2 regions of the Streptacidiphilus sp. BW17 genome follow, and region 2 is predicted to be linked to the other one. Evidence: riboswitches for the same ligand, from Rfam matches in the RefSeq annotation. Region 2 holds a riboswitch; the other holds the start of a gene.

Region 1 (10,562 bases), on a different contig from region 2:
CTCGGACCGAATGCGGGCAGCACAAATTCACACCCGTGGCCGGAACGGCGAAATCACCGGATCAGGCCATGCGTGTGCGTACCCGTGTGTCAGGAACCGCCTGCTGCGGGACCGGTCGAGCGCGGATGCGGACTACTGCCAGGTTTCATCAGGCCCCACCTCCCCAGGTCAGCGCACTCCCGTGCGGAACACCGACACCTCCCACGTAAGAGCTTCGGCACTGCACGGCGTGTCCCGCCCATCGGTCGGGCGGGAAGCCACTTGGCCTCAACCCTTAAGCCGGGAAGAGGTGTCCTGACCCTGGGCGTCTCTCGACGTCGTCGGGTCAGTGGCCTGTATCCGTGCAGACGCCTCACCGAACGAGGTGTCGCAGGAGAAGTGAACCGACCCACGCGGGGGAAAGTCAACCCGGCACGTAACAATCAGCCGCTCCGGCAGTTGCACATCGGTCGCAGGTGGACGGAGGAATGAATTCCCGTCAGCCACAGAAGTCACCGGACAACGGCGACAACAACACGTCAAAGAATCCGGGAACTTGCTTCACCACCGAATCACTGATCTATGCTGAGGGCGTTGAAACGAAGAGGGCACCTCGTTCGGTGAGGCGTCTTCACGGACACAGGCCACTGATCCCACCCGTCGAGAGACGCTCCGGATCAGGACACCTCCTCCCGACCTAAGGGTTGAGGCCAAGTGGCTTCCCAGTCAGCGCACTTGGGATCACGCCGTGGAGTGCCAAAGCTCTGACGAGTTGGGGTGTTCCGGCTACCGCGTCCTGTCGCGGTCTCTCACAGCCGGTCCGCTCCTTGCCGCGTCGCATCGGTGCCACGCGCACCACGGCCGGAAGGAGGCGAAGTCATGGACGACAGTCCGAGTCCATGTCCGGGCCGACCCCTGCCCGGCCATCCCGCCGAGCCTGGTCCGGCCCGCGTTCACCGCTGACCGCACGCCCGCGCCGTCCGCCACGCCGTCGACGGCGTCGTGGCGCGGGCACGCCTGCCCAGAAGGAGCCTCTTCGTCATGACCGTGATGTCCTTTCGCCCGCACACCCCGCACACCAGCCCGCACACCACCCCGCAGACGTCCGGCCGTCGCCCGCACGACGTACTGCACGACGTAGTGCGCGGCGCGCTCGGCCGACTCCGGCACATCAGGGCCTCCCGCCGTGTCCGCCGAGGCGTCGCTCGCCCAGGCCACCGTCACCGCGCTGCATACCACCGCCGCCGAGCCTTCGACCGCGTACGGGACACTGCGCCTCGCCCTCCACGACGGCGTCGAGCGCGTCTACCTGCTCGACCCGCACGACTTCGCCGCGACCACCTCCGCCGAGGTGGCCTACGACGCGCGGGTCCACGCCGCGTACATCCTGGCCGCCCAGGGCCACCGCCCGGAGTGGCTCGCGCCCCACCTCGACCTGCCGCTCTCCGCCGCCCGCGCGATCTGCGCCCGAGCGGAGCGCCACGGCCCACGCGGCCCGCGCAACGCCGTCGCACGCCGCTGAGCCCATCACCTACCCGGAAGGACCCCCCGTGACGGTCACCTATCAGCGCGCACACCAGCACCGCGAGCTGTCCGCTGCCATCCCGCCGACCCGCCTGCCTTCGGCCGGCCGCAGGCCACCGGTCCCGGTGGCGGTCCCGCCACGCATCGAGGTCGACGGGCGGCGCCGCCGGGCCGCCGCCGGCGGGCGGCCCCTGGACCTGACCCGGCGTGAGTTCGACCTGCTGGCCCATCTGGTCGTCAACGCGGAGCTGGTCTTCTCGCGCACCCAGCTGCTGGAACTCGTCTGGGAGCAGCCGGACGTCGGCGACGGCCGGACCGTCGACGTCCATGTCGCCCGGCTGCGCCGGAAACTGGGCGATCCGTACCGGTGGATGCTGGCCACCGTGCGCGGCGTGGGGTACAAGTACGACCCCGCGCCGTAGCCGCGGCGGCGCAACTGCGACGTTGTTGCAGGTAGAAGGCTCGGGCATCTGTCTTCTCATCTTCACGGATGCGAAGATGAGTGTGTACCGTGGTCCTGTGAACACGCTTCCTGCCCTGCTGCTCGCGGCCGGTGGCGTCGGCTTCGGCCACGCCGTCATGCCGGACCACTGGCTGCCGCTCGCCGTCCTCTCCCGCACGAGGCGCTACCGCACCGGGCGAGTCGTCCGGCTGTCGCTCGCCGCCGCGCTGACGCACGTCCTCGTCTCGCTGCTGCTCGGCGCGGTGCTGGTGGTCGTCGGGCTCCAGTTCCGCACGACGGTCGCCCGCCACACCGACCTCGTCGTCGGGGGCGTGCTGCTGGTGACGGGCGCGGTCTTCCTCGTCCTGGACCTGCTGGGCAAGGGCCACGGCCACAGCCACGACGGCGACGGCGGGCACAGCCAGGGTCACGGACGCGGACACGGACACACGCACGACCACGGGCACGCCCCCGACCACGAACACGACCACGACGGCCGCCACACCCACGCCGTCGGCACCACGGCGGTTCTGGACCGACCGAAAGCGGAACACGAGCACAGCCACCCACAGCGCAGCCCGCGCGGGCTGGCCGGGCTGCTGATCCCCTTCGGGGCTGCCGCCTCGCCGGATCTGACGATCCTTCCGGTCTTCCTGGCCGCAGGAGCGCTGGGGGCGACGGCGGCGATCGGCTCGCTGCTGGTCTTCACTCTGGTGACCGTCGGCACCATCGTCGGCCTGACCGTCGCCGCCGCGCTCGGGGCGCGGCTGCTGACGGCACCGTGGATCGACAAGCGCGCCAACATGCTGACGGCGGTCACGCTGCTGGTGATCGGCGCGCTGGTCGCTCTCGGCTGGATCTGACCTGCGCGTTCGCTACGCGGCTGCCTCAGCCGTCCGCGCGCCCCGACCGGCCGGGCGGGGCAGGTAGGTCGCGGCGTAGACGAGGGTCGCCGCCGCCATGATGCCGAAGCTGGGCGGGCACTGCGGGATCCACGCGGCGGCGGCCAGACCGGCCCACATCTCCGCGACCGCCAGACCGCCCGCCAGCGCAAGGCCGACGAAGGGCCGCTGCGTCATCCGCAGCGCCGCGCCCGCGGGGGCGGCCAGCAGGCCGAGCAGCAGCAGCGAACCGACGGCCTGGGTCGCCTCGCCGGCCGTCAGGCCGACCAGGGCCAGGAAGCCCAACCCCAGCGCCTTGACCGGGACTCCACGCGCGGCGGCGACGTTCTCATCCAGCGTCGCGAAGAGCAGCGGCCGGGCGATCAGCAGTACCAGCGCCGTCACCACGAGCGCGATCACGACCGCGACCGTCGTCTGGCCGCCGTCCAGGCCGAAGATCGAGCCGAAGAGCACCGAGGTGCCCGCGCCGCCGTTCCCCATGCCGCTGGCCGAGGTGGTGTAGAGGGTGAGGAAGAACGAGCCGAGGCCCAGGATCCAGGCGAAGGCGCTGCCGATCACCACGTCGTCCGCCTTGCCGCGGCGGCCGATACCGCCGAGCAGCAGACCGACCAGGACGCAGGCGACGAAGAGGCCGAGCCGCAGGTCGTATCCGGCGGCGAGTGCGGCCATCGCGCCGGTGAAGGCGACATGGCTCAGCGCGTCCCCGGTGAAGACCTGAGCGCGCAGCACCAGGAAGAAGCCGACCAGCCCCGCCGCCAGTGCGATGAACGTGCCCGCCAGCAGCGCGTGCTGGAAGAACGGCTGGGTCCACGCGGAGACCGCGAGGGACATGGTCGGGGCCGTCATGCCGCACCTGCCAGGGTCGGGACCGCGCGTCGCCGCTCGGCGGCCGCGGCCAACGCCCGCACGCCGTGGGCGAGCAGGAAGAGCGCGAACGCGAACGTGGTGACGAAGAAGCCGAGCGGGTAGTTCCAGTACCAGCCCGCGAACAGACCCAGCCAGGTCACGCCGAAGCCGATGACGACGGTGAGCAGCAGGCTCAACCCCGGCCGGGCGGTGAGCACCTGGGCCGTCGCGGCGGGCAACACCATCAGCGCGAAGACCAGCAACGCGCCGGTGATCTGCGCGGCCTCGGCGGTCGCGGCACCGAGCAGCACCAGGAACGCCACCGACAGCGCCCGCACCGGCACCCCGCGCGCGGCGGCGACCTGCGGGTCGACGGAGGCGAAGAGCAGCGGGCGGCCGATCACCGCGAGCACGCCCAGCACCACGACGCCGGCGACGGCCAGCGTCGTCACCTGACCGGTGGTGATGCCGGTGAAGTTGCCGAAGAGCAACGCCTGCGGGCCCTCCAACAGGCCCTTGTAGAGCGCCATGAAGAGGTATCCGCAGGCCAGCAGGAAGGCTTGGACGGTGCCGGTCGCCGCCGACTCCTCCGAGTCGCCGGGCTGACCCCCGCGGTTGCGTCGGAGCATGGCCAGCACCAGCGCGGCGGCGATGCAGAAGCCGAAGTAGCCGAGGCTGAGCGCGAATCCGGCCAGCGTCGCGAACGCCGCGCCGGGAAAGGCGACGACGGACAGGGTGTGCGCGGCGAAGGTCTGCCGCCGCAGCACGACGTACCAGCCGACGACGCCCGCGACGACGGCGACGATCGCACCCGCGCGGAAGGCGTTGAGCATGAACGGGTACGACCACATGACCTGGAAGTCGTAGAGCAGGTTCCAGGAGAACGGAGGAGCGGATCCCATCTCAGCCACCCGCTCCGGCGGGTGCTCCGGCGCTCGCGTCTGCCCGTGCTCCGTGCACTCCGGCGTGTGCGCCGGTGCCCTCGGGCTGTCCGACGACGACGAGGCGGCCGTCCTGGGTGGAGAGGACCTCGACCGGGGTGCGGTAGAGGCGGGTCAGCGTCTCGGAGGTGATCACCTCGGTGGGCCGGCCGCTGACGGCGCCGCCCTCGGCGATGTACACGACCCGGTCCAGGTGGTGCAGGATCGGGTTGACGTCGTGCGCGACCATGACCACGGCGACCTGCTCCTGGTGGCAGATCCGGCCGATCAGCGCGGCGACGGCGCTCTGGTTGGGAAGGTCCAGGCTGTCCAACGGCTCGTCCAGCAGCAGCACTTCGGGCTTGCGGACGAGGGCCTGCGCGATCAGCAGCCGCTGCTGCTCACCGCCGGAGCACTGCCCGATCGGGCGGTGCGCGTACGCGCTCGCGCCGACCAGCTCGATCACCTCACGGACCCGCTCGCGCGCGGCATGCCGGTTGCGCGCCCAGGGCAGGGGTATGCCCCAGCGGTCGCCGTCCAGGCCCATCCGGACGATGTCGACGCCACGGATCCGCAGGCTCGGGTCGAAGCTGCGGCGCTGCGGCAGGTAGCCGACGCGGCTGCCCGCCTCGCCGGGCCGACGGCCGAGCACGCGTATCTCGCCCTCGGCGGCGGGCACGACGCCGAGCAGCACCTTGACCAGCGTGGACTTGCCGACGCCGTTGGGCCCGAGGACGGCGACGAACTCGCCCGCCTGCACCTCGAGGTCGACGCCGGACCACAGCGTCCGCCCGCCCACGCGCACGGCGGCGCCCCTGAGGCCGACGACGGGCGCCGCGGCTTCGGTGGGCGTCGGGGTGGCCTTCTCGACGGCCGGTGCTTCGGCCGGTGCTGCGTCAGCGGGTGCGCTCACGGGGGGAGGATTCATGGCGTCACTTCCCGGTGGCCTGGTGGAGAGCCTGCTCCAGGCCCTGGAGCTCGGCGACCTGCCACTGCTGGAACGTGTCGTTCGCAGGGGCCAGGGTCTCGGTCACCTGGGCGACCGGAATGCCCTCGGACTTGGCCAGGTTGACCTGCGCGACCACATCCGGGGTCGAGTTCTGGCTGTTGTAGACGTAGACCTTGATCTGCTTGTTCTTGATCTGCTGGTCGATCAGCGCCTTGTCCGCGGCGGTCGGGTCGGTGCCCTCGCTCATCGCGTCCAGGAAGGTCTCCGGCGTCATCATCTTCAGCCCGAGGCCCTCGGCGAGCGGCGTGACGATCGACTCGGACGCCCCGATCGGCGTGCCCGCGTACTTCTGCTTGATCTGCGCGATCAGCTGGTTGTACTGGGCGAGGGTCTGCGTCTCGAAGGTCTGCTGCTGCGCGTCGAAGTAGGCGGCGTCGGCCGGGTCGAGCTTCTTGTACTCGTCGGTGATCGCGGCGATGACCTGCTTGACGTTGTCCGGCGAGTACCAGCGGTGCGGGTTGCCGCCCGGCTTGATCCCGACGAGGTCGCCGACGTTGAGCTCCGCGCGGCCCGTGCCCGGGTTGGTGGCCAGCAGCTTGTCCGCCCACGCGTCGTAGCCGATGCCGTTGACGATGGCCAGCTGCGCCGTGGTGACGGTGCGGGCGTCGGAGGCGGTGGGCTCGTAGGAGTGCGGGTCCGTGTTCGGGTTGGTGATGATGCTGGTCACATGCACGTGCGAGCCGCCGAGCTGGGTGGCGATGCTGCCCCAGAAGTTCTCGGCCGCGGCGACCTGGATCACCTTGCCGCCGGAGGCGCCCGAGGACCCCGCGTTGGTCCCGGCGGGTGCGGTGGTCGCGCAGGCGCTGACCGAGGCCACCAGCGCGACCGCTCCTGCACCCAGCGCCAGCTTGGTGGTACGACGGCGGAAGGTGGCGGGCGCGGGCATGATGAGGGACCCCCTGGGCTGGGACGGCGGTGCGGCGACGTCTTCAGGTTAACTTGGAAACGGTTTTCATCGTAGCCCGAATGGGTGTGAGATGAAAACCGTTCCCGCCGTCACCCGTCCGAGTGGCACACGCCGGGCTCGCCGCTTGGCCCGCCGGGCCGCGCCAAGGCCGCATCAGGGTCTGCCGCCGTAGCGCTCGGAACGCGTCAAGGACCGCCCCACGCGGGCCCGGACGGGGGTGAACTGGTGCCATGACTCATCCAGTGATGGTCCTCGACGACACCCGCGACAGCCTGTCGGCCCTCGGCAACCTGGCGACCCCGGCGTACCCAGCATTCCCCGCCGCCGACGCGCGGGCCGGGACCTCCTTCGTGCAGACCGCCTCACAGACCGCCACGCAGCCCGTCGTCGGCCCGGTGAGCGGCACGGTGAGCGGCACAGATGACGAAGAGGACGAGGTGTTCGCCCTCACCGGCCACTGCCGGATGTCCATGCACTTCCAGCTGTAACCAGCAGGCCGCTCAGGTCTGCGTCCCGGGGACGAACCGTCCGCCCCGGACCAGCCGGGCCAGGTCGAGCGTGGTGACGGTGCCGACCAGGAGGCCGCCGTCCAGGACGAGCAGCGGAAGCCGTCCGCGGCTGTCGTCGAGCGCGTCCAGCAGATCGTCCTGGGTCGCCGCCGTCGCCCAGGTCGAGACCGGGACCGCGACGTCCCGCAGCCGCACGTCACCGCGCCGACCCGGCGGGATGCCGAGCAGCGTGCGCCAGCGGACCACACCGCTCGGATAACCGTTCAGGTCCACGACTGGGACCGCACCGAGGCTGCGCCAGGTGGTGCTCTCCTCGAAGACGCGGTCGACCGTGGACCAGTCGGGGCGGGTGAACGCGGGCGTGGTCATCGCCTCGCCGACCCGGACGCCACGCGCGGACGCCGCCAGCGCCGCGTGCCGGACCTCGGCCGAGGCGGCCACCATGAGAAACGCCCCTACCAGCAGCAGCCACACGCCCGCCGAGCCGGTCGCGGTGCGCAGCAGCACGATCCAGCCGCCCAGCACCAGTGCCGCGCCCAGCACTTGACCACACCGACCGGCCTGCCGCTCGGCCCGGTCCCGGTCACCGCCGCGCCACCAGAGTGCCGCCTGCAGCACCCGGCCGCCGTCCAGCGGGGCACCGGGCAGCAGGTTGAAGACGGCGACCAGCAGGTTGACGACACCGGTCCAGATCAGCACCGCCGCCGGGACGTCCCAGTCCAGGACGTTCAGGGCCAGCAGCCCCGCGCCCCAGGTGGCCGCCGCGAGGAGCAGGCTGACCACCGGGCCGGCGAGCGCGACCAGCAGCTCCCGGCCGGGGCCGTGCAACCGTCCGATCCGGGTCACGCCGCCGAGGCCCCAGACGGTCATGTCGTCGACCCGCGTCCCGGCCCGTCGGGCGACCACGCCGTGGGCGACCTCGTGCAGCACCAGGCTGGCGATCAGCAGCAGCGCCCCGACCAGGCCGCCGAGCAGGTAGACGCCGGAGGAGCGTCCCGGCACCCAGGCGGGGAGGACGTTCCCGGCCAGGCCGAAGGTCAGCAGGACGACGAGCAGCGGCGCGCTCCAGTGGACCCGCAGCGGGATCCCGAAGAGCCTGCCCAGGGGCACGGAACCGTTCATGGCCGCCGCCTCCCTTCCCTACACCCTCCCCTGGGATTCTGCGCCCGGGGGACGCGCTCAAACCGGGCTCGGGGGCGTGGTCCCGGGCGCACCTGGCACACCGCGCCGAGACCCTCTAGGTTGGGGCCGCGCAAGATCACCCCACGCCCACGCCCACCCGCACGCCCGCACCCACGCCGCAGCAGTCCCCGTTGCCCCAGAGACTTTCGGAGCCCGCCGTGAACGATCTCTTCTCCGTCGCCGGAAAGACCGCCCTGGTCACCGGAGGTACCCGGGGCATCGGCCTGATGATCGCGCGCGGACTGGTCCAGGCGGGCGCGAAGGTCTACGTCAGCTCGCGCAAGGCGGAGGCCTGCGAGGCCGCGGTCAAGGAACTCGCCCAGTACGGCGAGGCCGTGGCGCTCCCGGCCGACCTGGCGCAGGCGGACGAGTGCCGCCGCCTCGCCGAGGAGCTCGCCTCCCGCGAGGAGCGGCTGCACATCCTGGTCAACAACGCGGGCGCGACCTGGGGCGCGCCGCTGGACGAGTTCCCGGTCAGCGGCTGGGACAAGGTCATGGACCTGAACCTGCGCAGCCCGTTCCTGCTCACCCAGGCCCTGCTCCCGCTGCTGCGCGCCGCCGCCTCTCACGAGGACCCGGACCAGGGCGACCCCGCCCGCGTCATCAACGTCGGCTCCATCGACGGCCTGCACGTCAGCCCGCTCCCCGCCTACTCCTACGCGGCCAGCAAGGCCGGGCTGCACCACCTGACCCGCGTGCTTGCGAAGGAGCTCGGGCCGCAGGGCATCACCGTCAACGCGATCGCTCCGGGCCCGTTCGAGTCCAAGATGATGGCGGCGACGCTGGAGACCTTCGGCGAGGCGATCGCCCAGGCCGCGCCGCTGCGCCGGATCGGCCGCCCGGACGACATGGCCGGGGTCGCCGTCTACCTGTCCAGCCGGGCGGGTTCCTACGTCACCGGCGCGGTCATCCCGGTCGACGGCGGCATCGGCACCACGGTCTGAGCGACTGACCGACCAGCACTGCACGGCACGGTACGGCACTGCACGCCACGGCACAGCGGCACAATGGACAACCGAGCACTTCCAAGGGGACGGGACATGGAACGCCGCCAACTGCTGCGTGGGCAAAGGAGGCTGGCGCTCGTCGTGGTCACCGGCACGCTGGTGATCGCGACGATCGGCTTCGTCGGCTCGTACGACGCGGTGATGCGGCTGGCCCAGCGCAACGGCTTCGGCTGGTTCGCCTACGTGCTGCCGATCGGCATCGACGTCGGCATCACCGTCTTCCTGGCGCTGGACCTGCTGCTGACCTGGATGCGGATCCCGCTGGCGCTGCTGCGGCAGCTGGCGTGGCTGCTGACGGCGGCCACCATCGTCTTCAACGCCGCCTCGGCGTGGCCGAATCCGCTGGCGACGAGCATGCACGCGGTGGTCCCGCTGCTGTTCGTCGCGGCGATCGAGGCGGCGCGCCACATGGTCGGGCGGATGGCCCAGATCGAGGCCGACCAGTTCATGGAGGGGACGCGGCTGGGCCGTTGGTTCTTCGCCCCCGTCGCCACCTTCCGGCTCTGGCGCCGCCGCCAGCTGTGGGAGCTGCGCAACTACCAGGAGGCGCTGGAGATGGAGCGCCGCCGACTGGTCTTCCGGGCCCGGCTGCGCTCGCGCTACGGCCTGTTCTGGCGGCAGAAGGCCCCGGTCGACCAGATCCTGCTGCTCAGGCTGGCCAACCTGGGCGAGCCGCTCCCGGCGTTCGAGCTGGAGGTCGCCCGGATCGAGCCCGATCCCACGCCGGCTCCCCCGGTCCGCCCCGCGCTCCCGGCTGCGCCCGCGCCAGCCGAGGCCGCGGCCGTGGAGGCCGAGACCGCCGCAGAGCAGCCCGAATCGGCCCCCCTGACCGTCCCGTCCACGCCGACCGTGTTCGGCGCGGGCACGGCCATCGAGCAGTACCAGCAGGGCTTCGACGAGTACACCCAGCAGCACGGCGCCCACCCGAACGCCGAGCAGCTGTCCACCTGGCTCTTCGAGCAGCACGACATCAAGGGCCGTACCGGCGAACCGCTACGCGTCGGCTACCTGCTCCGCCTCCTGCCGTCGTTCCAGGCGCGCTGGACCGCTGCGCAGCAGGCTCAACCGGCCCCGCCCGCGCAGCAACTCGCCACCGCAGGGGTCAGTGCCGTCCGTGCGGTCAGTGCGGACGCATCCGGTCCCAGCCTCCCGCAGGAGTGAAGAGGTAGCGGAGCTTGCCGGTCGTGGTGCGCTCCGGCGGCCGGTAGTCGTCCGGCGGTGGCTCGACGCCGGGGTGCGGGGCCGGTTCCAGCAGCGGGTGGCGGCGCATCTCGCGGGCCCGGTCGCCGAGGTGGTCCAGTTCCTGCTGGTCGAGCGTGGCCCGCAGCAGCGGGA
Region 2 (10,562 bases):
GCACGACCAGGACGAACCAGAGCACCGTCCACCCCGCGAGCAGCGCGTTGTGCCGTCGCACGGGCAGTCGTGCGATGCGGCCCGAGTCCGCGCGGTAGTCGCGGTAGTCGGGGAGGGTTTTTGCCTCGCCGGCTCGCCTCACGTTGCTCTCTTTCGCCCGATTTGTCGGTCAATTCCCCCGGGTTCACGCCATCCTAGGCGGTGAATGAAAAGATTATGTGCGTTGGCTCGTGTGCGTCCCACCGGCCGGTGGTTCCACCATCTGCTCGGCACGCCGTCGCCACAGCTGCACGAGTAGCCTGGCACCCCCTCGGTCCCGACTGCCCTTGGCCGAAGCGGCTTTGAAGGTGCATCAGCGGATGTGTTTTCTATACTTGCGCACATAAGCAACTGGCTTATCTGTGTGCAGGGAGAGAGGAAGCACTCTCAGGTGCAGTCGGGGGAGTCGCGTGAGAACGGCCGGTCGCAGCTGCGGTTGGCCGCTGTGGTCGGTGAGATCGAGGGGCTGTGGACCGCCTGGCTCCGGGCCAGGGGCACGGGACGTCGGCAGCGGCTGCTGGCCGAGCTCGGCCAGGCCGGTGCCCGCCTCGCTGCCGAGGCGGCCCAGGCGCAGCGCGCCCTCCCTCGCTCCTCCGAATCGCCCGTGAGCCCGACCTCGCCGCTGCGGCTGCCGCAGCCGCGTACCCGCCGCAACCGTCGGCTCGTCGCCGCCCGCCGTGGTGCGGAGTGGATCGCCGGACGCTTCTCGGACTGACAACCGCTCGTTCTCGGTCATTCTCGGACGGGAACTTCGCCCGGAACTCCGCCCCGGAAGTTCGCCCCGGGAACAGCACGCGAGCCCGGTCCGACCCCGAGGGGCCGGACCGGGCTCGTGCGGTGTGTGGAACTGCTCGGCTCAGTGGCCGAGGGCGACCTCGACGATCTTGACGATCACCAGGATCATCGCGACCAGCAGGTAGCTGCGGAGCGCGCTCATGCCGATCTTGCGGCCGGTGGCCATGACCGGCCGGGTCAGCGTCTCCAGCGGAGCCATCCGCCAGTCGTCGCGGCCCGTGCGGTCGATGGGGTCTTCCTTGGTCGCGGTGCGGCGCTTGGTCAGCGCGTACCCGGCGGCCAGGACGCCCACCACGCCGCAGACGGCCATGATGTCGAGGATCGCGCCCGCGGTGATGTTCGGGAAGAGCACCGACGCGGTCAGGATGATCGACAGGGTGACCAGGATGCCGATCACGGCGGAGGTGAAGGCGTTGGTCTTCGGGCCGTTCACCCACGGGCCGAGCACCTGCTTGTCGTTGCAGAGCAGCAGCAGGAAGACCGTGGCGGAGGGCAGCAGCACGCCCGCGAGGGTCTGCACGCCCTCGGTGAGGAGTCCCAGCGGCGAGCCGGGGATCAGCACGATGCCGGCGGCCAGGGCGACGAGGCCGGCGTAGACGGCGTAGAAGCCCTTGGCACCCTTGACGCCGCGGTGGAGCGAGTGCTTGATGCCGAAGACGTCACCGATGGCGTAGGCCGTGGAGAGCGAGACCGCGAAGGCGCCGATGATCGAGGCGTCCAGCAGCGCGACGGCGAAGAGGACACCGGCGACCTTGCCCGCGTGGGCGGCGATGCCGGAGGCCAGGCCCGCAGTGTCGGTGAAGTTGCCGAAGCCCTTGGTGCCCGCGAAGGCGGCGGCGGTGGCGCCCATCAGCGCCGCACCACCGATGACCACGATCACGATGCCGATCCAGAGGTCGGCCTTCTCGTACTTCATGAAGCGGGGGGTGATCCGCTTGTCGATGACGTAGCTCTGCTGGAAGAAGAGCTGCCACGGGGCGACGGTGGTGCCGACGATGCCGATGATCAGCAGCATCACGGTGGCCAGCTGGCCCTGGCCGCCCGGCAGGTTCGGGACCACGAAGTCCTGCGCCATCTGCGAGGTCTTCGGGTGAACCATGAAGTAGATCGGGACCAGCAGCAGCGATCCGGCACAGAGCGCGATCGCGATCCGCTCGAAGCGCTGGAACGACCCGGTGAACGCGGAGGCGACGATGATCGCGGCGGCGAGCACCACGGCGGCGGCCTTGGGCAGCCCCAGGTAGCCGGCGGCCAGGGTGATCCCGATGAACTCGGTGACCAGCGTCAGCGCGTTGAGGATGAACAGGTCGATGACGCTGAACGCGCCCCAGAACTTGCCGAACCGCTCCAGGATGAGCCGGGCGTGGCCGACGCCGGTGACCGCGCCGAGGCGGAGCACCATCTCCTGGTTCACGTAGAGGACCGGGACCAGCAGCAGCAGCGTCCACAGCAGGTGGGTGCCGTAGTTCTGGCCCGCCTGGCCGTAGGTGGCGAAGGCGCCGGCGTCGTTGTCGCCGACCATCACGATCAGGCCGGGGCCGACGATCGCGAGCAGCGTCTTGAGCTTGGCGGACAGGCCGCGGCGGTCGCCGTGGTCGTCCAGCTTGATGGTGCCGAGCGCGCCGCGGATGTCGCCGAGGTGCGCGTCGTCCAGCACCGCGGTGGTGCGGGCGGCGTCGCCCTGGACCTTCGGGTCGATCGTGGTGGTCATGATGGTCCCTCCCTGTGGCCGTGAAGGCCGATCGGAGGGCATGCAGCATCCATCCACCCTGCGAGCGTCCGCGCGCGCAGAAGGATCAAGGATCAGCAGGTGGTTACCGCATGCCGAAAGAAGACGAGGTCAAGCGGATGTGGGGCCGTTTATGGCCCGGGCTACTCGGACTGCAGTCCACTGCTTCTCGCCTCCCTCCGGTCGTGACGCGTCGCGCGTCGCAGCGGCAGGGGGCACACCGAACCCGGACCAATACGGCATCAGCCGTGTCCGGCACACCCCAACTCGTCAGAGCTTTGGCACTCCACGGCGTAGCGCGAGGCCTGTTCTGGGACAGGTCCGCCTGCGCAGCCACTTGGCCTCAACCCTTAGGTCGGGAGGAGGTGTCCTGATCCGGAGCGTCTCTCGACGGTTGGGATCAGTGGCCTGTGTCCGTGGAGACGCCTCACCGAACGAGGTGTCTCATGAATGAACATTCATATGATGGCCCTTGCGTAAGGGCACTGTCAAATGCTTACGGGCTGCGCGTTTACGCTGGTGCCGAAGTGGAGATGGGGAGGCAGCGCTGACCGGTCCGACTGATCTGCGGGCACGCCGGGACCGCCGCAAGGACGGTGCTCCCGCCCTTTCCGCTGACCAGGTTCCCCTGGCTGCCTCGGCCCCGTCCGCCCGGCGCGTGGATCCCCGCGAGGTGAGCGCACTGAGCGAACTGACGGATCTTCAGGTGCTGCGGGCGCTCGGGACGAGCCGGAGGGGGCTGCCCGAGGAGACCGCCGAACTGTGGCTCGCCGCGCACGGCGAGAACACCCTGCCGCTGCCGCCGCGTCCGACCCGTACCCGGCGGGTCGCGCTGCTGCTCCGTGACCCCTACACGATGACCCTCTGTCTCCTGGCCGGAGCGACGGCCGTCTCCGGGGCCTTCACCAGCACCGCGGTCCTGCTGCTGCTGATCACCGCGGGCTGTGCGCTGCGCCTGGTGGGCGAGTTGCGGGCGGAGCGCGAGACCGCCGCGCTGCGGCGATTCGTCGACGTGGGCAGCACGGCGACGGTGCTGCGCCGTCGGCCGGCGCCGTCACCGGCGTCACGGTCGGGGTCACGGTCTGGGTCATCGGTCGAACGGGAGTTGCCGTTCGACCAGTTCGTCCCCGGTGACGTGGTGCGGCTGGTTCCCGGGGACCGGGTCCCCGCAGATCTGCTGTTGCTGCGTGCGGAGGGGCTGACGGTCGATCAGGCGCTGCTGACCGGCGTCAGCCAGCCGGTGCCCAAGCGTGCCGCAGGCCGTGGCGGCGCGGTGCGTACCGGCCGGGTCTCGCCGGACAACGCCCGGCTCTGCCTGCGCGGCAGCGTGGTGGCGCACGGCACCGGCGTGGGCGTCGTCCTGGCGACCGGCGCGGACACCTTCCTCGCCGGAGCCAATCGGGCGCCGAGCGCCGGAGCGAATGCGGCGTCGAGCGCCGGGGCACGCGCGAAGGTCCGGGCGTGTGCAGGTTCGGACCGCCGGCCCGGGTCGGGCGCGGGAGCGCCCGCAGGGGAGCGGCGGACCGCGTTCGACGGGACCGCGCGGGAGGTGTCCGGGCTGCTGCTCCGGCTCGCCCTGGTCTCGGGTGCGGCCGGTCTGCTCGTCGGCGCGCTGGTGGACGGCCACCGCTGGGAGGCCTTGCCGTATGCGGCGGCCGTCGGTGTCGGGTTGACGCCCGAAATGCTGCTGCTGGTAGTGACCGCCGCACTGGCCCGTCAGGCGGCCGTGCTGCGTCGCGGTCCCAGGGGCCGCGTCTTCGCCCGACGGCTGACCGCCGTCCACGACCTCGGCGCGCTGGATGTCGTCTGCATCGACAAGACCGGCACCCTGACCCGGGACCGGCTCACCCTCCGCTCCGCCGTGGACGCGACGGGCCGTCCGGATCCGGAGGTTCTGCGCTGGGCGGCCGTCAACAGCTTGATCTGCGCCGAGCTCGGCGACCCGCCCGAACTCGACGCCGTCGACGACGCGTTGCTGGCCGCTGCCGAGGCGGGCTCGGGTTCGGCAGCGAGCGCGTCCGGGTCGGTGCTCGACGGTCTCGACGGTCTCGGTGGGCCCGGCGGCCTCGGGCCGGACGAGGACTTCGCGGCAGGCCTGGTGGGTGTCGCGGCCCTGCCGTTCGATCCGGGTCGACGCGTCGCGACGGTCGTGGTCGCCGCCCAGGCCGGGCCGGGGCTCACGCTGTCGGGGGCGCAGGCCGCGCAGGCCCTGGTGGCCAAGGGGGCCGTCGAGGAGATCCTCGCCCGCTGCGGGCGCGTCCGGGCCGGTGCCGTCCCGCCGTCGGCCGACCCCGCAGAGCGCGCTGACCATGCTGACCACGGCGACCCCGCGGAGCGGGCCGACCCCGCCGAACGTCGGACCGGCGGCCTGCGGTTGGTCGCGGGCCGGCACCAGCACTCGACCGGCCCGCCGGAACTGCTCGCCGCCGCCGTCGAGTTGGACGACGACCGGCGGGCCGGTGTGCTGGAACTGGCCGACCGCCTGGCCGGTGAGGGCCTGCGGGTGCTCGCCGTCGCCGTATCCGGGACGCGGCCTCGGGCCGGGGCCGGACGTCGACCCGCCGCTCCGGCTGTCGCGGACCTGGACGGCTTGACGTTGCTGGGCCTGGTGGCGCTGGCCGACGAGCCGGACCCGAGCGCAGCCGCCGCACTCACCGAGCTCACCGCCGAGGGCATCGCCGTGAAGATCGTCACCGGGGACCGGGCCGGGGCCGCCGTCCAGGCCTGCCGGGATGTCGGCCTCGACCCCGGCGCCCCGCTGCTGGGACCGGACGTCGACGCCCTTGACGACGCCGATCTGCGCCGGGCGGTGGAGTCGACGGTCGTCTTCGCGCTCGCCGCCCCTGCTCAGAAGGCGCGTATCGTCTCCGCTCTGCGCGCCAACGGGCATGTGGTCGGCTTCCTCGGCGACGGCCTCAACGATCTGCCCGCGCTGCGCGCCGCGGACGTCGGGATCGGCTCTCCCGGCGCGCTGGACGAGGGCCCGCGCAGCAGCGCCGACCTGGTCCTCGCCGCGCCGGGACTCACCGTCCTCGGCGACGCGGTCCGCTCCGCCCGCACGGCGCTCGCCAACGTCGGCAACTACCTGCGGATCACCCTTGCTTCCAACCTCGGCAACGTGCTGGCGATGCTGGCCGCCGGCGCGCTGGTGCCGTTCCTGCCGATGCTGCCCGCCCAGGTGCTGACGCAGAACCTCTGCTTCGACGCCGCGCAGCTCGCGCTCGCCTTCGACCAGCCACTCGCGGCGGGCCCGGGCGGTCGCGCGGACAAGCCCGCGGGCAGGGGCGTGCAGCGTCCACGGCCGCTCAGGCGGGGGGCGCTGGCCCGGTACGCGTTGCTCGTCGGCGTGGTCAACGCGCTCGCCGACCTGGCGACCTTCGCGGTCCTGTTGGCCACCGCGCACGGCCGGACCGGCGCACACGAGGAACTGCTGTTCCACTCGGGCTGGTTCACCGAGAACCTGATCACCCAGGCGCTGACGGTCCATCTGCTGCGGGTTCCGGGCGGCGCGCAGGGTCGCCCCCGGGCGACCTGGCCGGTTCGGCTCGCCAACGGAGGCCTGGCGGTCGTCGGTCTGCTGCTTCCGGCGACGCCGTTCGGCGCGGCGCTGGGCCTCGGCGTGCTGCCGCTCGGCTTCTACCCGCTGCTCGGCGCGGTGTTGGTCGGCTATGCGGCGTTGCTGCTGGCCACCCGCCGTTGGCTGCGCGCCCACCCGGCCTGGTCGGCGCGCTGAAGCCTGAAGCGGTTCTCAGCCGCCGATGATGCGACGGGCCAGTGAGGGACGGCTTTCGGTTGCCGTGCGGCGGCTCAGCACCAGCCGGACCACGTCGACCAGCACCGGGTCGTCCACCAGGTAGACCTGCCGCCGTCCTTCGCGGCGCGAGCGCACCATCCCGGCCAGCTTGAGCTTGGCGAGGTGCTGGCTGACCGCGGGCATCGACGCGTCGAGCCGTTCCGCCAGCCCGCCGACATCGCTCTCCGCCGCGATCAGCAGCCACATGATCTGCAGCCGCATCGGGGAGGCCAACAGCCCGAAGGCGGTGGCCGCTTCGTTCAGTTCCTCCGCACCCGGCCCGTCGTCGGCGGTGCCGCGGCGGTCGTGGTGGCCTGCGTCGCCGCTCGTGCTGCGGGGCACGCTGCCTCCCTGTGCAGGTCCACGGGTACGGATGGGGGAACTGGGGAACCGGTGAGGGAAAGCGGACTCTCCCGGCAACCAGGGTACTGACCCCAGGTCGCGGACAGGTCTCGGCCACCGAGCCCGGACGGAGGCCCGGACCGAGCCCGGACCGGGCAGGTGCCGTGCGGGCCGGTGCAGACGGCTCGCCCACGCTGCCCTCCGCACGCGTGCGGGCAATCCAGGCGCCATCCGGATGTCGCCGTGTGCTTGCTGCACCGTCACCAAGGGGTGGGACAACGGGGTGTCCCACGTGAGCCGTGTGCGCCGCCGGAATCGGCAGGCCTGCGGTCTCCCTGTCATTCACCGAGAGAAGTGGCTCTACCGTGACCTCTCGTCTTGCTCTGGTCGGCGCCGCCGCCGTTGCCGCCGCCCTCGCCGCCACCGTCGTCGGCACGGCCGGTGCGGCCACCACGACGCCCGCCGCCAAGTCCGCCAGCAAGCCCGCGCCGATCAGCGTGCCGGCGGGTTACCACGCCAAGGTCTTCGCCGCCGCCCCCAAGGGTCTGAGCGGCGCCGACGACATCGCGCAGCTCGGCGACGACATCTTCGTCGGCTACCAGAACGGTGTCGGCACCATGGGCGAGCCGTCGCCCTCCGGCAACAAGAACAGCACCGTCGTCGAGTTCAACCAGCGCGGCAAGGTCGTCGCCGAGTGGTCCGTCGTCGGCAAGGTCGACGGCCTCGGCGCTGATCCGACCCGCCGCCGCGTCGTCGCCACCGTGAACGAGGACGGCAACTCCAGCCTCTACACCATCACCCCGCAGGCCCGCCCCGGCCACCAGGTCGCGCACTACGGCTACGGCGTCAAGACGCTGCCCCACGGCGGCGGCACGGACGCCGTGCTCGAGCACGACGGCCGGCTCTACACCTCCGCCTCCAACCCCTCCCCGACCACGCCCAACGGCACGGTCTTCCAGGGCCCGGCGCTCTACCGGCTCAACCTGGCGGGCGGGACCGCCAAGTGGACCTCCGCCCTGGCCGACAACGGGCACGCCGTCAACCTGCTCACGGGCAAGGCGGAGACGCTCAACCTGTCCGACCCGGACTCGCTGGAGAACGTCCCGTTCTACGTCCCGGGCGTGGGCGGCTCGATGCTGCTCGACAGCCAGGGTGACAGCGAGCTGATCTTCGTCGACACCGTCAAGGCGAACCGGCACGCCCGGCCGACGCAGCGCGTGCGAGTCCTGCACCTGAACGCCCAGGTCGACGACACGGCCTTCGCGATCGGCGACGAGGGCGCGATCTTCGCCGTCGACGGCAACACCAACGCGATCGTGGAGATCACCGGAAACTTCGGCCGCGGCCAGGACTTCACCTCCGCCAACTCGCTGAGCAGGCTGAACCTGACCACCGGCAAGGTCACCGCGTTCGCCCCGGGCATCGCCTCCAAGGGCCTGCTCTTCGAGCCGTTCGCGGGCCGCTGAGGTAGGCAGCCGCACGTACCAGGGTGCGGAGAGTCGGCGGTGCGACGGGCTGTCCCGTCGCACCGTCACTTCTTTGCCGCCCCACCTGCCCCACTTGCCCCACTTGCCCCGCTTGCCTTGGCGGCCTTGGCCTCCTGCTTGAACGCCCGGACCTTCACCAGTGAGGCGGGTCCGGTGATGTCCGCCACGGAGCGGAAGCTGTTCTTCTCGCCGTACGCGCCCGCAGCCTCGCGCCAGCCCTCGGGCTGCACGCCGAGCTGCTTGCCGAGCAGGGCCAGGAAGATCTGCGCCTTCTGTCTGCCGAACCCCGGTAGCTCCTCCAGTCGCGCCAGCAGCTCCGGGCCGGTGGCCGCGTCCCGCCACAGCGTCTCGGCGTCGCCGTCGTAGTGCTCGTCCAGGTACGCGCACAACTGCTGGATGCGCTTGGCCATCGAGCCCGGGTAGCGGTGGACCGCCGGCTTCTCCGAGCAGAGCGCGGCGAAGGCCTCCGGATCGTAGTCGGCGATCCGGTGGGCGTCGAGGTCGCCACCGCCGAGTCGCTCCAGCAGGGTGTGGGGGCCGGAGAAGGCCCACTCCATGGGCACCTGCTGGTCCAACAGCATGCCGATCAGCGCCGCCAGCGGGCTGCGGCTGAGCAGCGCGTCGGCGTCCGGATTCTGGGCGAGGCGGAGATCGGTTGCCATGGCGGGCCCCTTCCTGCCGGTCCTGCGGGCGGAGCATGTCGTGCACGTCCAGCGTGTCCTGCGTGTCCTGCTGGGACATCGCCCATTCTCCGCGCCGCGCACCGGACGCGCCCGTGGATCCGTCGGGAATCACCCGTCCGTGTCGCACGCATGCTCGGGCCGGGTCGTCATGCTCTCCGACCTGCACACTTTTCTGCGAACGCTGTGTGCAGTATCTTGCATCATGAACTGCGAACGACGATCGCAGATTCCGTCGCCTGAGACCGACGGAGAAGGGACGTTCCCCATGTCCGAGAGCACCATCCAGGCCGGCGCGCCCGTCTGGACGCCCACCCGGTACGCCCACAACCGCGCGCACGGTCGGCAGGTCGACATCGCCTACGACCGGCTCCGGGGCTCCGAAGGCGGCGAGCCGCTGCTGCTGATCATGGGCTTGGCCACCGCACGGTTCTGGTGGCCCGCCGGGCTCTGCCAGGCCTTCGCCGACGCGGGGTTCGACGTGGTCCGCTACGACCAGCGCGACGCGGGCGAGTCGACCCGGATGCCGCCGACCGAGACCACCAATCCGTTCAAGGCACTGTTCGGCAGGCGCGGCGACGCCTACACCTCCGAGGACATGACCGACGACGGCATCGCGGTGATGGACGCCCTGGGCTGGGAACGCGCGCACGTCTTCGGGCACTCGCTCGGGGGCCTGATCGCGCAGCGGATCGCCCTGCGCCATCCCGACCGGGTGCTGTCGGTGACCTCGTCGGCGGCGCTCCCGAGCGACGTCTCCGGACTGCGGGTGCTGCGCTACCTCCGCTTCGGTCTGTTGGCCAAGCTGTCCCGGGCCACGTTCCCGGAGGGGCGCGAGGGCGACATCGAGGCCTCACTCGCGGTCTGGCGCGGCATCGCCTCACCCGCCTACCCGTTCGACGAGGACGCCGCCCGGGCCTGGGTCGAGGCGGAGGTGGACAGCGGCCCGCGCGACGCCAAGGCGCAGAGCCGCCAGATCGGCGCGCAGTGGCACGGCGCGCGCCTGCGCGAGCTGCGCCACCCGACTCTGGTGCTGCACGGGGAGCAGGACCCGATCCTCCGTGCCGCCGCCGGGCGGACCACCGCCGGGACGGTCGCCGGGTCCCGGCTGCGGATCTTCCCCGGCGTGGGCCACGACCTGCCCGCCGCGCTGTGGCCCACCGTCGCGGACGAGGTCCGCGACCTCGCCGACGCGGCGCGGGCGTAGCCATCGTGCGACGACGCTCCACACGCTCCTGAACGCTCACCTGAACAACCCGCCTGAACCCCGACGACGGAGGACACGACGAACGTGGCGATCCTCGGAACCCTGCTCAAGAACAAGCGCGCGGGCGAGGCACAGCTTGCCTGGAACCTGCCGCAGTTGACCGGTCGCGAGACCATCGACCTGTCCAGCCACGACTTCGCCCACGGCGGCGACATCCCGCAGCGCCACGCAGGTCGCCGCGCAGGCGGCGAGAACCTCTCACCGGCGCTCTCCTGGACGGGAGTTCCGGCGGACGCTGAGCAACTCCTGTTGGTCGTCGAGGATGTGGACTCGCCGACGCGTGCGCCCTTCGTCCACTGCCTCGCGCTGCTCGCCCCGACCATCGACGGGATCCCGGCCGGCGCGCTCAACGCCGGTGCTGCAGAAAGCGCTTCGGGTGCTTCGGGCGGGACCGGCAGGGCCGCCACGTCCGCCGCGTCCGCCGAGTCCA

Evidence for each region. Region 2 has a riboswitch for magnesium ahead of ABH940_RS00125 (NRAMP family divalent metal transporter). Riboswitches for the same ligand answer to the same signal wherever they lie in the genome.
Region 1: linked by a shared signal. The riboswitch ahead of ABH940_RS08880 (hypothetical protein) and the one ahead of ABH940_RS00125 (NRAMP family divalent metal transporter) in region 2 are both predicted to bind magnesium.

What each region holds. Positions count from the first base shown of each region.
Region 1 is NZ_JBGCCR010000005.1:264,352-274,913, forward strand. It holds M-box (ykoK) riboswitch at 192-371, opposite strand; M-box (ykoK) riboswitch at 585-763, shown strand; gene ABH940_RS08880 (hypothetical protein) at 1,166-1,501, shown strand; gene ABH940_RS08885 (helix-turn-helix domain-containing protein) at 1,530-1,925, shown strand; gene ABH940_RS08890 (hypothetical protein) at 2,023-2,808, shown strand; gene ABH940_RS08895 (metal ABC transporter permease) at 2,821-3,693, opposite strand; gene ABH940_RS08900 (metal ABC transporter permease) at 3,690-4,595, opposite strand; gene ABH940_RS08905 (metal ABC transporter ATP-binding protein) at 4,597-5,526, opposite strand; gene ABH940_RS08910 (metal ABC transporter solute-binding protein, Zn/Mn family) at 5,546-6,508, opposite strand; gene ABH940_RS08915 (hypothetical protein) at 6,760-7,017, shown strand; gene ABH940_RS08920 (site-2 protease family protein) at 7,030-8,160, opposite strand; gene ABH940_RS08925 (SDR family oxidoreductase) at 8,379-9,164, shown strand; gene ABH940_RS08930 (DUF2637 domain-containing protein) at 9,261-10,388, shown strand; gene ABH940_RS08935 (hemerythrin domain-containing protein) at 10,348-10,562, opposite strand, start outside.
Region 2 is NZ_JBGCCR010000001.1:19,787-30,348, reverse strand. It holds gene ABH940_RS00135 (hypothetical protein) at 1-67, opposite strand, end outside; gene ABH940_RS00130 (hypothetical protein) at 431-754, shown strand; gene ABH940_RS00125 (NRAMP family divalent metal transporter) at 896-2,545, opposite strand; M-box (ykoK) riboswitch at 2,818-3,009, opposite strand; gene ABH940_RS00120 (HAD-IC family P-type ATPase) at 3,237-6,296, shown strand; gene ABH940_RS00115 (ArsR/SmtB family transcription factor) at 6,312-6,620, opposite strand; gene ABH940_RS00110 (hypothetical protein) at 7,064-8,164, shown strand; gene ABH940_RS00105 (HhH-GPD-type base excision DNA repair protein) at 8,230-8,847, opposite strand; gene ABH940_RS00100 (alpha/beta fold hydrolase) at 9,134-10,072, shown strand; gene ABH940_RS00095 (YbhB/YbcL family Raf kinase inhibitor-like protein) at 10,157-10,562, shown strand, end outside.